One region of the Kocuria sp. CPCC 205231 genome, then DNA from elsewhere that is predicted to be linked to it. Evidence: riboswitches for the same ligand, from Rfam matches in the RefSeq annotation. Region 1 holds a riboswitch; each other region holds the start of a gene.
The links. Region 1 has a riboswitch for thiamine pyrophosphate ahead of RF640_RS07685 (ECF transporter S component). Riboswitches for the same ligand answer to the same signal wherever they lie in the genome.
Positions count from the first base shown of each region.

Region 2: another riboswitch for thiamine pyrophosphate. It lies ahead of thiM (hydroxyethylthiazole kinase); the one in region 1 lies ahead of RF640_RS07685 (ECF transporter S component).
Region 3: another riboswitch for thiamine pyrophosphate. It lies ahead of RF640_RS18395 (3-oxoacyl-ACP reductase); the one in region 1 lies ahead of RF640_RS07685 (ECF transporter S component).
Region 4: another riboswitch for thiamine pyrophosphate. It lies ahead of thiC (phosphomethylpyrimidine synthase ThiC); the one in region 1 lies ahead of RF640_RS07685 (ECF transporter S component).

Region 1 covers NZ_JAVKPP010000006.1:53,617-57,307, reverse strand. Annotated here, with positions in the region: gene RF640_RS07700 (monovalent cation/H+ antiporter complex subunit F) at 1-185, shown strand, start outside; gene mnhG (monovalent cation/H(+) antiporter subunit G) at 182-637, shown strand; gene RF640_RS07690 (DUF4235 domain-containing protein) at 698-976, shown strand; TPP riboswitch at 1,111-1,230, shown strand; gene RF640_RS07685 (ECF transporter S component) at 1,321-1,941, shown strand; gene RF640_RS07680 (ABC transporter ATP-binding protein) at 1,938-3,691, shown strand, end outside.
Region 2 covers NZ_JAVKPP010000012.1:45,577-49,267, forward strand. Annotated here, with positions in the region: gene RF640_RS13160 (Rne/Rng family ribonuclease) at 1-1,278, shown strand, start outside; gene RF640_RS13165 (nuclear transport factor 2 family protein) at 1,472-2,206, shown strand; TPP riboswitch at 2,256-2,349, shown strand; gene thiM (hydroxyethylthiazole kinase) at 2,392-3,216, shown strand; gene thiE (thiamine phosphate synthase) at 3,213-3,691, shown strand, end outside.
Region 3 covers NZ_JAVKPP010000033.1:735-4,425, forward strand. Annotated here, with positions in the region: gene RF640_RS18385 (hypothetical protein) at 61-363, shown strand; gene RF640_RS18390 (TIR domain-containing protein) at 372-1,217, shown strand; TPP riboswitch at 1,672-1,767, shown strand; gene RF640_RS18395 (3-oxoacyl-ACP reductase) at 1,816-2,580, shown strand; gene RF640_RS18400 (LLM class flavin-dependent oxidoreductase) at 2,592-3,691, shown strand, end outside.
Region 4 covers NZ_JAVKPP010000023.1:20,488-24,178, forward strand. Annotated here, with positions in the region: gene RF640_RS17390 (hypothetical protein) at 72-488, opposite strand; gene thiC (phosphomethylpyrimidine synthase ThiC) at 906-2,636, opposite strand; TPP riboswitch at 2,635-2,744, opposite strand; gene RF640_RS17400 (hypothetical protein) at 2,863-3,252, opposite strand; gene RF640_RS17405 (recombinase family protein) at 3,613-3,691, shown strand, end outside.

The DNA of each region.
Region 1 (3,691 bases):
TGCTGGACCGCGTGGTGGCCACGGACGTGCTCCTGGCCATCGTCGCGGCCGCCCTCGCCGTGGACATGGCCTACCACGGACACCTCAACAACCTGATCCTCATGGTGATCGTCTCGCTGGTCGGGTTCATCGGGTCCGTGACCGTGGCGCGCTTCGCCACCCAGACCGCCGAGCACGGGCGGTGAGCGCCGTGCTGGACACCGTCCTGGACGCCGCCGCGGCCCTGTGCCTCGTGGTCGGCGCGCTCATGTCCCTCGCCGCCGGGATCGGCCTGGTCCGCTTCCCGGACCTGCTGACGCGCATGCACGCCGGCACCAAGCCCCAGGTCTTCGGGCTGCTCCTCATGCTCACGGCCGTCGCCCTCGAGAACCGCGAACCCGTCATGATCCCGCTCATCGCCCTCGGCTGGATGTTCCAGCTGCTCACCGTGCCCGTCTCCGCCCACATGGTGGGACGCTCGACGTACCGCACCAAGCACCTGAACCGGACCACGCTGACCCGGGACGACCTGCAGGAGGTCCTCAACCGCGCCGCGGAGAGCGGCTCGGAGGGCGTCGCCGCGGGGCCGCCGGCGCCGAGCCCGGACGGCCGGCGGGCGGACGGACAGCAGACTGACGGAGCGCCGGGGACGCGTTAGGCTGAGCAGGATCGACAGGGCGCACCCGCGTCCCCCTCGGACGACAAGGAGCAGCACTCCATGAACACCAAGGTCCTCGAACTCGTGGGCACCGGCCTCTCGCTCGGCGGCGTGGCGCTCTCGCACAAGGTGCTCGGCGCGGCGTGGACGCGCATCACCGGCGACCCGCCCCCCGCCAAGAACCCGGACCCGGACGAGGCCTGGACGGGCATCATCATCTGGTCGCTCGTCACCGGTCTCGTGGGCACCGTCATCAAGGTCGGCATCTCCCGCCAGATCGCGAAGATGGAGGACAGGCCGCGGACGAACCCCAAGGCCTCGAGCCAGGCCGAGGTCTGAGGCCCGGCGAGCACCTCGCGCAGGGGCCCGTCCGGCCGGACACCGCACCGGTGTCCGGCCGGACGGGCCCCTTCGTCGTGCACCGGGCCCGTGGTCGTGCACGGCGGGGGTGGGGGAGGGGTAGACTCGGTGCCACTGAACGACAGGGGAGCGCCCCGCCGGTGAGACCGGAGCGGCGCTGAGAGTGCGGATCGCCGCAGACCCTCGAACCTGCTCCGGTTAGCACCGGCGAAGGGAGTCGAGCATCTCAGGGGTGCTTCCCCGGGAACGCGCCACCGGCGCGGCCCGCGGAACCCCGTCCCCTCCTGGCACCGACGGCTCGCTGAGCCCAGGAGGAACCCACCGTGAACACCACCACCCACCGTCCCGCCCGCCGCCCCGGCACGTCCCGCGCGTCGTCCTGGCGCGTCGTCGACATCGTCGTGGCCGCCGTCCTCGCCGCCGTGTGCGCGGTGGTCTTCTGGGCGTGGTCGAACCTGCTCTACCCCGTGGTCGGCACGGCCGCGGTCGCCTATCCCCCCGCCGTGGGGCTGATCGCCGGCGGTTGGCTCGTGGCCGGCGTGCTCGGCGGGCTGATCATCCGCAAGCCCGGCGCCGCCCTGTTCTGCGAGCTGCTCGCCGCCGTGATCGAGAGCTTCCTGGGCACCCACTTCGGCCTGCTGGTCGTGCTCTCCGGCCTCGTCCAGGGCATCGGTGCGGAACTGGCCTTCGCCGCCTTCCGGTACCGCCGCTTCGACGCCCTCGCGGCGGCCGCGGCGGGCGCCGTGAGCGGGATCTTCCTGGGCGTCCACGAGAACATCGTCTACAACTACGAGTGGGCGCTGAGCCACCAGGTGGTCTACGTGGTCCTGGCGGCCGTCTCCGGGGCGGTGCTCGCGGGCCTGCTGATGCACGCCGTGGTGCGGGCCCTCGCGGCCACCGGCGTGCTGCAGGGGCTCGCGTCGGGGCGGGCCGTGCGGCGATGACGGCTCCCACGACCCCGGGCCCGGTGGCGGCCGCCACCCGCGGGGCGAGGGTCGAGGCCCGCGGCTTCGGCTGGCACCACCCCGGGCGGGAGACGGCTGCGCTGCGCGGTCTCGACCTCGTGGTGGAGCCGGGGGAGCGCGTGCTCCTGCTGGGACCCAGCGGGGCGGGCAAGTCCACCCTCCTGCACGCCCTGGCCGGGGTCCTCCACGACGACGACGGGCAGTCCGCCTCCGGCGAGCTGCTGCTCGACGGCATGCCGCCGGAGCAGGCGCGCGGCCGGGCCGGGCTCGTGCAGCAGGACCCCGAGTCCCAGGTGGTGCTGTCCCGGATCGGGGACGACACCGCCTTCGGCCTCGAGAACCTCGCGGTGCCCCGGGAGCAGATCTGGCCGCGGGTGCGCGCGGCGCTCCACGACGTGGGCCTGGACCTCCCCCTCGACCACTCCACGTCGGCCCTGTCCGGCGGGCAGAAGCAGCGCCTGGCGCTCGCGGGCGCCGTGGCCATGGGCCCCGGGCTGCTGCTGCTCGACGAGCCGACCGCGAACCTGGACCCCGCCGGCGTGCGGCAGGTCCGCGACGCCGTGGTGTCCTGCCTCGACCGCAGCGGCGCCACGCTCGTGGTCGTGGAGCACCGTGTCGCCGTGTGGGCCGAGGTCGTGGACCGCGTCGTCGTGCTCGGCCGGGACGGGAGCATCACCCACGACGGCGCGCCGGACCGGGTGCTCGGCGCCGCGGCCGACGAGCTCAGCGGCGCGGGGGTGTGGGTGCCCGGCCGGGTGCCCGCCACCCGTGCGCCCGCCCGCCCCGCCGCGGGTCCCGGTGCAGGCTCCGGTGCCGGCTCCGCCGGGGGTCCGGCCGGGACCCGGGCCGCCGGTTCCGGGGCGGACGGCGGACCGCTGCTGAGCGCCTCCGCTCTGGGCGTCTCGCGCAGCCAGCCCTCGGCGCGGCAGCTGCGCGCCCGGCGGCGGGCGCGGCGCCGCGACCGCCCGGGAAATGACGCCGCCGAGGGCCGGGACCTCCCCACGGCGGTGGCCGACGTCGAGCTGACCCTGCGCCGCGGCCGCGCGCTCGCGCTGACCGGTCCCAACGGGGCCGGCAAGTCCACGCTCGCGCTGACGCTGGCGGGCCTGCTCGCCCCCGTGCGCGGCACCGTGCGGGCCCACCCGGGCCTCGACCGCGGTGCGGGCCCCGACCCGCTCGAGTGGAGCGGCCGGGAGCTCGTGGCCCGGGTGGGGACGGTCTTCCAGGAGCCCGAGCACCAGTTCCTGCGCGCCACCGTGCGGGCCGAGCTCGAGCTCGGCCCCCGGCTGGCCGGCACCCCGGTGGCCGAGCGGGAGCGCCGCACGGACGAGCTGCTCCGCCGGCTGCGGCTCTCGCACCTGGCCGACGCCAACCCGTTCACCCTCTCCGGCGGCGAGAAGCGGCGGCTGTCCGTGGCCACGGTGCTCGCCACGGACCCGGACGTGCTGGTGCTCGACGAGCCGACGTTCGGTCAGGACGCCCTGACGTGGGCGGAGCTCGTGGACCTGCTCGTGGAGCTCGTCGACGCCGGCACGTCGGTCCTCGCCGTGACCCACGACGAGGACTTCGTGCGGGCGCTCGGCGCCGAGGTGCTGGCGCTGGGCACCCCGTGCGCGCGGGGCCGGGCGGCTCGCACGGCACCGGCGGCGGAAGGGGCGCCGGCCGTTCCTGCCGTGCGGTCCGCGGCCGCGGCCGGGAGTGCCCCGGCGGCTCCGGCGGCGCCGGGCGC
Region 2 (3,691 bases), on a different contig from region 1:
CTCGAGGAGACCGTCACCAAGAACAACCTGGAGGCGGCCGAGGAGATCGTCCGGCAGCTGCGGCTGCGGGACATCGGCGGGATCATCGTGATCGACTTCATCGACATGGTCCTCGAGTCCAACCGGGACCTCGTGCTGCGCCGGCTGGTGGAGTGCCTGGGCCGGGACCGCACCAAGCACCAGGTGGCGGAGGTGACCTCGCTGGGCCTCGTGCAGATGACCCGCAAGCGCATGGGCACCGGACTGCTGGAGGTGTTCTCCGAGCCGTGCGAGCACTGCGCCGGCCGCGGCGTGGTGGTCCACGACCACCCGCTCGAGGGCCGCTCCGGCGGTGCCACGAGCGAGTCCCGCGACCAGCGGCCGAACCGCACGGAGCGCAAGCGCGGCCGCGGGGGCCGCAACGAGCAGCAGCCCGCCCGGACGGAGCAGCGCTCCGCCGAGGCCGATCCCGCGGAGAGGGCCAAGGCCGAGGCCGCGCGGACGGCGTTCGCGACGATCGCCGCCGCCACCCACCACGAGGAGGCGGCCGCGGACGAGCCGGAGCGCGCCGAGGAGGCCGCCCAGCCGGCGGAGTCCCGGCCCGAGGGCTCGGGGCGCTCCCGGAAGAAGCGCCGCGGCAAGCGCAGCCGCGGACGTGGCCAGGGCGGGGACACCGCCGCCGAGCAGCAGCCGGAGGAGGGGGAGGACACCGCCCCCGCCGCCCCGGAGCAGCTCCCCGCCGAGGAGGCGCCGGGCGAGCAGGGCTCGCGCCTGACCATCAACGGCGAGGTCATCGAGCTGCCGCAGGGCCACGCCGTGGTCGTCGAGCCCGCCGAGGCCCGGCCGCTGAGCCTGGACTCCCTCGCGGAGGTCTTCGGGCAGCGGGGACCGGACGCCGGCTCCGCCGCCCCGGAGGCCGCCGCCGAGGCGGTCACCGGTGCGGATGACGCCGCGGAGGGGGCCACCGCCGCGGCGGAGGCCCCGGCCCAGGAGAGCACGGCACAGGAGCGCACGGAGCGGCAGGCGCCCGCTCCCGCCGCGGCGGTCGCCGCGGAGCAGGCGGACGTCGAGCCAGTGCGACCCCGGCGGCGCTCGCGGCGGGCCTCTGCCCCGGCGGCGCGGCCCGGCGAGGCCGAGGTGACCGCCGGCCGGGCGGCCGCCGCGGAGGGCGCCCGGCACGAGGCGAGGACCGTCGCCCAGCGCGCCCCGGAGGAGTCCTCCCGCCGGGCGCCGACCGTCGTCGGCGTCGGCGTCAAGGCCGAGGACCTCACCAGCGGCCGGCCCGCCGACCGGGGCTGACCCGCCCCGCCGAGCAGCACCACGGAGGACCCCGACCGGCACGGTCGGGGTCCTCCGTCGTCGCGGACCGTCACGGACCGCCCCGGCCTGCCCGCCCTCCGCGCGGCGGCGTACCGTGGTGCGCACCACAGCACACCCGGGGCCGCCGTCCCGTCCGCCGGGAGAGCGGCCGCCCGTTCCAGGGAGCATCGCCATGACCAGTGCAGACACCATCCGCACCACCGGCACGGAACTGTTCGTCCACCGGGATCCGTCGGCCGTGGACCGTCACTACACGGAGGACTTCGTCCAGCACTCGCCGCTCGCGCCGGACGGGCGCGAGGGTCTCAGGCAGTTCGTGCAGAGCATGCCCGACGACTTCCGCGTGGACATGGTCCGGATGCTCGACGACCACGGGACGGTGGCCGTCCACTCGGTGTACGAAGGGCTCGGTCCGGAGCCGCTGGTCGGCTTCGACGTCTTCCGGGTGGAGGACGGACGGATCGCCGAGCACTGGGACGTCCTCGAGCCCCTGCGCACGGGCCCCGACGGCGCCCGCCCCCAGCTCGACGGTCCCGTCGCGGTCACGGACCACGAGCGGACGCAGGACAACAAGCGCATCGCCGCCGAGTGGGTCGAGGCCGCCCTCGTCGGGGGCGACCGCCACGCCGTCCAGGACCACATGAGCCCCCGGGGCTGCACCGAGCACACCGGCGGCACGCCGGACGGCCCGCAGCCCGCGTACCAGCGGCTGCGCCGCGTGGTCGGCGAGGGGAACTTCGTGCTGACCGTCGCGGAGGCCGTTCCCGGAGGGAGCCGCGACGGAGGATCCACCGGAACGGTCGCCTGCTACGACCTCTGGCGCCTCGACGACGGCCGGATCGTGGAGCACTGGGGCGTCGCGCAGCCGGTGCCCGAGCGGATGGCCCACGCCAACGGCATGTTCTGATCCCGTGCGGGGTCCGTGCCGACTCCCGCACGACGACTAGACTGGCAGGACACCAGACACGGGGTGCCGCACGAGCGGCTGAGAACACACCCGTCGAACCTGATCTAGCCAGTACTAGCGAAGGGATGTCGCAGATGCGCGATGCCGTACCCCCGTCCGACCGCACACCAGGACCCGGGAGGCCGGTGCCGCCGGACCCCGCGCTCGCCGAGGACGCCGCCGCGGCCCTGGCGGACCTGCGCGCCGCGGCGCCGCTGGTGCAGTGCATCACCAACGCCGTGGTCACCAACTTCACCGCCAACGTGCTGCTCGCCGTGGGCGCGTCCCCGGCGATGACCGACATCCAGGGCGAGGGCGGGGTCTTCGCGGAGCTCGCCGACGGCCTCCTCGTCAACACCGGCACGCCCACCGCCGAGCAGCGCGGCGCCGCCTACGAGGCCGTCGGGGCCCGGCGCCGCGCGGGCCGGGCCTGGGTCCTGGACCCGGTGGCGGTGGGCGCCCTGCCCGTGCGCACGGCGCTGGCCCGCGACCTGCTCGGGTTCGAGCCGGCGATCGTGCGCGGCAACGCCTCCGAGGTCATCGCCCTCGCCGGCGGCGCCGGCGGCCGCGGCACGGACGCGACCCACGGCGTCGACGCGGCCCGGGACGCCGCCGCCGCGCTCGCCGAGCGGGCCGGCTCGGCGGTGGCCGTGTCCGGGCCCGTGGACCTCGTGCGCTCCCCGGACGGCACGGTGGTCCGGGTGCCGCACGGCACGCCCCTGCTGACCCGCATCACCGGCGGCGGGTGCGCCCTGGGCGCCCTCATGGCGGCGTTCACCGCCGTGCGCACGGACCCGGCCGCCGCGGCGGTGGCCGCCACCACGGTGTACACCCTGGCGGCCGAGGACGCGGCCGCCGACTCCGCCGGGCCCGGCTCCTTCGCCGTGGCGCTGCTGGACCGGCTGCACGCCGTCACCCCGGAGGGGATCGCCGCCCGGGCGGAGCTCGTGCGCGAGGAGGTCGCCCGGTGAGCCCGCGCCTCGACCCCGCGGCCCTGTCCCTGCACCTGGTGACGGACACCGCCCTGAGCGCCCCCCGGACGGTCCCGGACGTCGTGGCCGCCGCCGTGCGCGGGGGAGCCACCATGGTCCAGGTGCGGGAGAAGGACGCCCCGGTCCGCGAGCTCGTCGCCCTGCTGACGGCCGTGGCCGAGCGCGTGGGCCGGGAGGTGCCCGTGCTCGTGGACGACCGCGCCGACGTGTACCTCGCCGCCCGCGCGGCCGGCGCCCCCGTGGCCGGCGTGCACGTGGGCCAGTCGGACCTGCCCGTGGCGCTCGCCCGGGAGATCTGCGGCCCGCAGGCCGTGCTCGGCCTCAGCGCCGCCACGGCGGAGGAGCTCGATGCCGCCGCCGCGCTGCCGGCCGGGACGGTCGACTACCTGGGCGTCGGGGCGGTGCGGGCGACCCGCACCAAGCCCGACCACCCCGAGCCGCTGGGCGTCGAGGG
Region 3 (3,691 bases), on a different contig from region 1:
CGAAGTAGCCCTGACTACTGGGTGTCGGCCACATCTGTCGGAGCCGTCTGCCAAACTTACATGGTGACCAACGTGGATATTGCAAAGTTGAAGAGGCTGCGGGCCGCAGTTTCCAGCGCCCTTGAGCGCGTTCCCGAACAATCTGCCCATGGTTTGCCCCCTACATACAACTCGCTTCGCGAACAGGTGGCAGCCGCAGTGCCGCAGGGCCTGCTCGAAGAGCTTGAGCAGCTTGCACCTCCGATTGCCAGCACCGGTCGTGGGCCTCACGCTCTCATCGAGAGGGCTAATGACGGTGCGCAGGCATATGCGCGGTTGGCTGCGCTAAAGGGATGGCTGAGCGCCGTTATCGATGCGGAATAGGAGCAACATTGGGTACCGTCGAACTTGTGCGTCCGGTAACGGAAATGCGAGCGGCTATCATACGCGCGCGACTAGTCGGGGAGGAGATTCTGGGATCCGCTCCGGTTAACGAGACACACGTAAGCGACTTCCGTGACAAATATCTTTCCTGGGAGGGCAGGACCGCGGCAGTACTTGAAAACGGTTTCAAGGTCTCCGGGTTCCTTACTACCAGCCCAAAAGATGAATTCACCGGTACTGCGGTTTCGCTTCTCGACCTAAAGATCGCATCCACGACGATTCCCTGGGAACGTGTGCCGGAGGTGATTGCGGACATCAAAGAAAAGATTCGAGTTCTTGGAGCAGTCGAAGACCGCCTCGATGTATACGCCGAAGGGTCGCCGAGCTCGACACCACCGGACACGCCTGTTGACGCGCCAATCTTCTTGGTACACGGCCATGACATTGAGCGACGCGAAATAGTCCGACGCTTCTTGGAGACAGTGACTGATCGCGACGTCGTCGTATTGGCCGATCAAGCGAATCGAGGTCAGGACATTCTTGGTAAGCTACTTTCTCACGCACAGCGGGCCGTCTTCGCCGTAGTCCTTCTTACCCCTGATGATGACGGCGGGAAGCATGGGGCGGGAACGGTCTCCCCACGCGCACGGCAGAACGTTGTCTTTGAGCTAGGGCTTTTCATTGGACTGTTGGGCCGGGACAGAGTGGCGGCACTAAACGAACCCTCAATCGAGCTCCCCACAGACTTCTCAGGAGTTGCCTACATCCCAGTAAAGGGCGAGTCGTGGCAGATGGAACTAGCGCGCGAGCTAAAGGCTGCAGATATTAAAGTGTCCCTCGATAAGGCGCTTTGATCATATGGTTAAATATAAAATGCAGAATTCGATGAAAATACCACCGAAAGATGAGTAATTAGAAAACATAAAAACAGCACCAGGACCGATTCCACCGGTCGTCGCGACACCCTACTGAGGGGGATGTGGATGGCCAGACCGATTGGATGGTTGAAGAAGTTGACGGGACGATCGCCGAAGATCCCTCTGGGTGCGCCATTAACGCGGCGGAGTATCGAAGGCGAGTTCTAGAGACAGGTCACCACAGGACTTTTCTCGGTGGACTTGGCAGTAGCCGTCCGGACTGCTGCACGATCAGGTCACACCCTGACCTGGCTCAATGTCTCATAACTTGTATTATGTAAATTAATGAATCGATGAGATCTACTTTCTGCCTCCCTGCCCGCTCTGACGTGGGACAGATCCGACGTGAGGTGCCGGCTTCAGAGACTTCTGGGCGAGCGTGTACGGTCGGAGTAGTGACACGGGGTGCCGGTTTCATCCGGCTGAGATGACACCCGTTGAACCTGATCCAGTTCGTACTGGCGAAGGGATGTCCTACCAAGCCCGGCCGACGCCTCGTGCTTGCATCTTTTCGCCCTGATCCTCAGGGAACCTCATGCAGATCGCAAAACAGATCGTCCTCGTGACCGGCGGGGCCCGCGGCGTGGGCCGCCACATCGTGGAGGCCTTCGCCGCGCAGGGCGCGCAGGTGGTCATCAACTACCGCTCCAGTGCCACCGCCGCCCAAGAGCTCGCAAACCGCTTCGGCCCGGAGCGGGCCGTGGCCCTGCCTGCTGATGTCACGGATCCCGAACAGGTCTCCACCATGCTCGAGCGGACCCGGGAGCACTTCGGCGCTCCGGTCACCACCGTGGTGAACAACGCCCTGGTGGACTTCTCCTTCAACGGCGACGCCCGATCCCAGGCAGCAGTGATCGGCTGGGAGGAGTTCACCACCCAGTTCTCCGGTAGCGTCCGCGGGGCATTGAATACCACGCAGACGTGCCTGCCGGGAATGCAGGAGCAGGGTTTCGGGCGGATCGTGAACATCGGCACCAACCTGTTCCAGAACCCCGTCGTCCCGTATCACGACTACACCGCCGCAAAGGCGGCCCTGCTCTCGCTGACCCGGACCCTGGCCAAGGACCTGGGCCCCCACGGTGTCACGGTGAACATGGTCTCCGGTGGGCTGCTGCGCACCACCGACGCCAGTGCGGCCACCCCCGAGGAGGTCTTCGACCTCATCGCCGCCTCCACCCCGCTGGGCCGGGTCACCACCCCCGAGGAGTTCGCCGACACCGTCCTGTTCTTCGCCTCGCCCTGGGCGCGCTCGGTCACCGGGCAGAACCTGGTGGTCGACGGCGGACTGGTCATGGGATGAATCCGCCACCCATGAGCACACACCGGCAACTGCACCTCAACGCCTTCCTCTTCGGCGCCGGCCACCACAGCGCGGCCTGGCGGCGCCCCGACTCCCCCGCCGAGCACCTGGGCGAGATCTCCTACTGGGAGCGTCTGGCCCGCACGGCCGAGCGCGGTCTCTTCGACGCGGTATTCTTCGCCGACGGTCACAGCACCGGCGACGTCTCCTCCGGGCCCCGCTGGTTCCTCGAGCCGCTGACCACACTGTCGGCCATGGCCCAGGCCACCGAGCGGATCGGACTGGTCTGCACCATCTCGACCACCTTCTTCACCCCCTTCCACGCCGCCCGAATGCTCGCCTCCCTCGACCACATCAGCGGCGGACGGGCGGGGTGGAACGTGGTGACCTCCATGTTCGACGCCGAGGCCCGCAACCACAGCATGGAGGCCATGCCGGACCGAGAGCGGCGCTACGCCCGTGCCGAGGAGTTCGTGCAGGTCGCCCAGCAGCTGTGGGACTCCTGGGCCGAGGACGCCGTGCTCGCCGACCGGACCGGGCTCTACGCCGACCCCGCCCGGCTCCGCCCGGTGCACCACCGCGGAGAGCACTTCCAGGTGGACGGGCCCCTGACCGTGCCCCGAGCGCCCCAGGGCAGCCCGGTGCTCTTCCAGGCCGGGGCCTCCGGACCCGGACGGGATCTGGCCGCCCGGTACGCGGAAGGCATCTACGCGGTGGCCTACGACCTGCCCGCCGCCCGCGACTACTACACCGACATCAAGGCCCGTATCACCGCGGCCGGGCGGAACCCGGAGGCGGTGGCGGTGATGCCCGGGCTGGTCACCTACGTCGGCTCCACCGAGGCCGAAGCCCGAGCCCAGCAGGCCGCGGTCGACGCGCTGCTGCCCACCGACCAGTCGCTGGCCCAGCTGAGCACCTTCGTCCAGCAGGACTGCAGCGACTGGGAACTTGACGCCCCAGTTCCTCCACTGCCCGCGCTTGAGCAGTTCAGCGGACCCCAGGGCCGCTACGCCACCATTCTGCGGATCATCGAGGTGGAACAACCCACCGTTCGACAGCTGCTGGGTCGCCTGGCTGCCGGCGGCGGGCACTGCACCATAGTCGGCACTCC
Region 4 (3,691 bases), on a different contig from region 1:
TCATGCCTGCCCTGGTGGGGCCGGTGCAGGAGGAAAGGCCGTGGTGTTGTTGGCGCGGTGGATGCGCAGGATCACCCGTGCACTGGTACGGTCTCTTCTTCGAGGTCGTTGAGCACCCATTCCGAGAGTTGTCCGGCTGGGACGACGATCGTGGTTTCCCGCAGCTGCAGCGCATCTTGGGTCGACAGGGACCTTTCCGGGCTGTCGGCGTCGTGGGCGGCCAGTGCTGCGAGGTAGCCGCCGGCCAGTGCCTTGCTCCAGGCCGGGTAGTGGGTGTAGCAGGAGTGGGCGGGGTCGGGGCTGCGCACCTCCAGCCACCGTGCCGGCTCGGGCAGATCAACGGTGGCGGGCATCGGGCACTGGTGCAGAACCCAGGTGACCTCGGCCCACCGGCCCGCGGGGGTTTCGATCATGGGGTAGTAGGTGGCGACCCATTGCGTGGGGGAGTGGGCGTGCAGCTCGACTGCAAGGGCCCTGGAGATGTTCATGCCAACTTCCTGTGCACGGCGGAAAGATTGTGTGCCGGTCCTGGTGCCGGTCTGGGTCCAGGCCGCGTCACCGGGCCCGAGGAGAGCATAATGAGAGTTCCTCAGAATAGGCAGTGAGTCGATCATTATGGAAGCAAGCTGAGCGATCTGATTCCCGCCCGTCTTGCCGGCCATGGGTTGCGAGACGTCACGCCGGACGACTTCGGCGGCCATGAATGGTTGCGGTTTTCCGCGGCTCGGTGTGACTCGTCGGAGATGAACGGCGCCCTTCTCGAGGATCCGAGTGGCGGGGTGCGAGACAGCTTGCCCGGGGCCGGCTGTCGGCATCCGGCCGGCACTGCGCCCCTGGGAGTCGTTCTGGTCCCAGGGGCGCGACGTCTGTGCCGGCGTCAACTGCTTGGTGCTGCTGGGGGGTCCTCAGGTGGTGGAGACCGTGGGGGCGTCCAGGTAGACCTTGGATCCGGCGGCCCGGAACTGGGCGGACTTCTCCTGCATTCCGGCGATGGCTTCCTGTGCGGCGGTGCCGCCGAACTGGTCGCGGATGTCCTGGGAGATGCGCATGGAGCAGAACTTCGGCCCGCACATCGAGCAGAAGTGGGCGGTCTTGGCCGGTTCGGCCGGCAGGGTCTCGTCGTGGAAGGCCTCGGCGGTGTCCGGGTCCAGGGACAGGGCGAACTGGTCCCGCCACCGGAACTCGAAGCGGGCCTTCGACAGCGCGTCGTCCCGCTCGGTGGCCCCGGGGTGGCCCTTGGCCAGATCCGCGGCGTGGGCGGCGATCTTGTAGGTGATCACCCCGGTCTTCACGTCGTCCTTGTTCGGCAGCCCGAGGTGCTCTTTCGGGGTGACGTAGCACAGCATGGCCGTGCCGTAGCGGGCGATCTCGGTGGCCCCGATCGCGGAGGTGATGTGGTCATAGCCCGGGGCGATGTCGGTGACCAGCGGGCCCAGGGTGTAGAACGGGGCGCCGTGGCACAGTTCCTGCTGCCGCTCGACGTTCTCCCGCACCAGATGCAGCGGGATGTGACCGGGGCCCTCGACCATGACCTGCACGTCGTGCTCCCAGGCCCGGGCGGTGAGCTCGGCCAGGGTGTCCAGCTCGGCGAACTGGGCGGCGTCGTTGGCGTCGGCGATCGACCCGGGGCGCAGCCCATCGCCCAGGGAGAAGGCGACGTCGTAGCGGGCGAAGATCGTACAAAGCTCCTCGAAGTGGGTGTAGAGGAAGTTCTCCTGGTGGTGGGCCAGGCACCACCCGGCCATGATCGACCCGCCCCGGGAGACGATCCCGGTGACCCGCTCGGCGGTCAGCGGCACGTAGCGCAGCAGCACCCCGGCGTGGACGGTCATGTAGTCCACGCCTTGTTCGCACTGCTCGATCACGGTGTCGCGGAAGATCTCCCAGGTCAGGGCGTTGGCTTCCCCGTTGACCTTTTCCAGGGCCTGATAGATGGGCACGGTGCCGATGGGCACCGGGGAGTTGCGGATGATCCACTCCCGGGTGGTGTGGATGTCATCGCCGGTGGACAGGTCCATCACGGTGTCGGCCCCCCAACGAGTGGCCCACTGCATCTTGTCCACCTCCTCGGCGATCGAGCTGGTGACCGCGGAGTTGCCGATGTTGGCGTTGATCTTCACCAAGAACGCCCGCCCGATAATCATCGGCTCGGCCTCGGGGTGGTTGATGTTGGCCGGGATGATCGCCCGACCCGCCGCCAGCTCGGAGCGGACCAGCTCGACGTCGCAGTTCTCCCGCAGGGCCACGAACCGCATCTCCTCGGTGATGACCCCGGCCCGGGCGTAGTGCATCTGCGTGACCGTCCGGCCCTCCCGTCCCCGCAGAGGCACCGGGCGGGCGCCCTTCCATTCCTGGGAGGCTTCACCACGCCGGATCGCGGAGCGGCCGTCGTCGAGCAGGTTCCGCTCCCGCCCCAAGTAGGTCTCGACGTCCTCCCGGCCTTGGATCCAGGAGGCCCGCAGCGGTGGGAGTCCGACCACCGGGTCGCTGCCCGGGCCGGCCGTGCGGTAGACCCGTAGCGGCGGGTTCGCCGCCCCGCCCGGGGAGTCCGCCAGGGTGATCTCGGTGACCGGCACGTGGAGATCGCGCTCGGTGTCGTGGGCATACGACAGGGCGTGCGCATTCGATGCACTCATGGGAAATGTTCCTACTTCCTTCGCCGGCATTACCCGGACAGGTTCGACGGTCGCAGGCTGCCTCAGCCCGATCTCAGCCCCTGCAATGGGGCTCCCGTGTGGACGGCACCGACCCTAACACCTGCGTGACCACCGTCACCACCCAGACGACCACCGCATCGAGCACCACTCCTCTTTTCCTCCAGGACCGAGGCGACTCGGCTTTCGCAGTCGGCCGAGGCGGCGCTCAGGCGTGATCGGTCGATGAGCCGGGACCGGCAGCCTCGGCAGGAACGTCGTCGGTTTCCTCCGGCTCCGAGACGGTCGTGGCCTTGGTGCGGTTGCCGGTGATGACCACACCCTCGGTGGTGAGATCAACGCAGAGCATGCCGTCCTCCACGAACGGCTTCCACCGCCTCGTAGCGGTGGTGTCGATCCCGTAGTGCTGGGCGAACGCGGTGGCCGAGACAATGGCCTGCCCCGGCCCGCGCTTAGAACCGGTGCGAACCGCATAGGCATGCGGGGACGAGTCATCGGCTGGGCGCAGAGCCATGACCTGACGATCCTGGTCGTAGAGCAACTCCACCGTCTCAGTATTGCCGAGCAGGTCATGGGCGGCCTTGTTCAGCGAGATCACGCCTCGCTTCTGAATCGTGACACTGGGCGCCTTCGCCAACGGAGTCATCCTCTTGTCGAACACCTCAAAAGGCACCAAGCTCTCCCATCCATCGAACATCTGTAGACCAAATCAACAATGCCCAGCGTAGTCATTGCGCCGCAGGTTCGACCACGTTCTGCGCCCATGCTATGCATGCCCTGCACGGCGCGCATCTGCCCAAGCGCTTCGAACGCCCCCGGGTCTGTCACACAACACCGGAATCGAACCCTTTGTATGACCTAGGATAAGTAACGGGTTAAGTGACATTAAAGGGAGGTCGGCGGATTCGCGACCGCCTTGTCACGCAAACGGTCGTATAAGTGATGGAGGATCAGTGCCATGCTGGTGGGCTACATGCGGGTGTCGAAGGCCGACGGGTCGCAGACCACCGACCTGCAGCGCGACGCGCTGCTGGGCG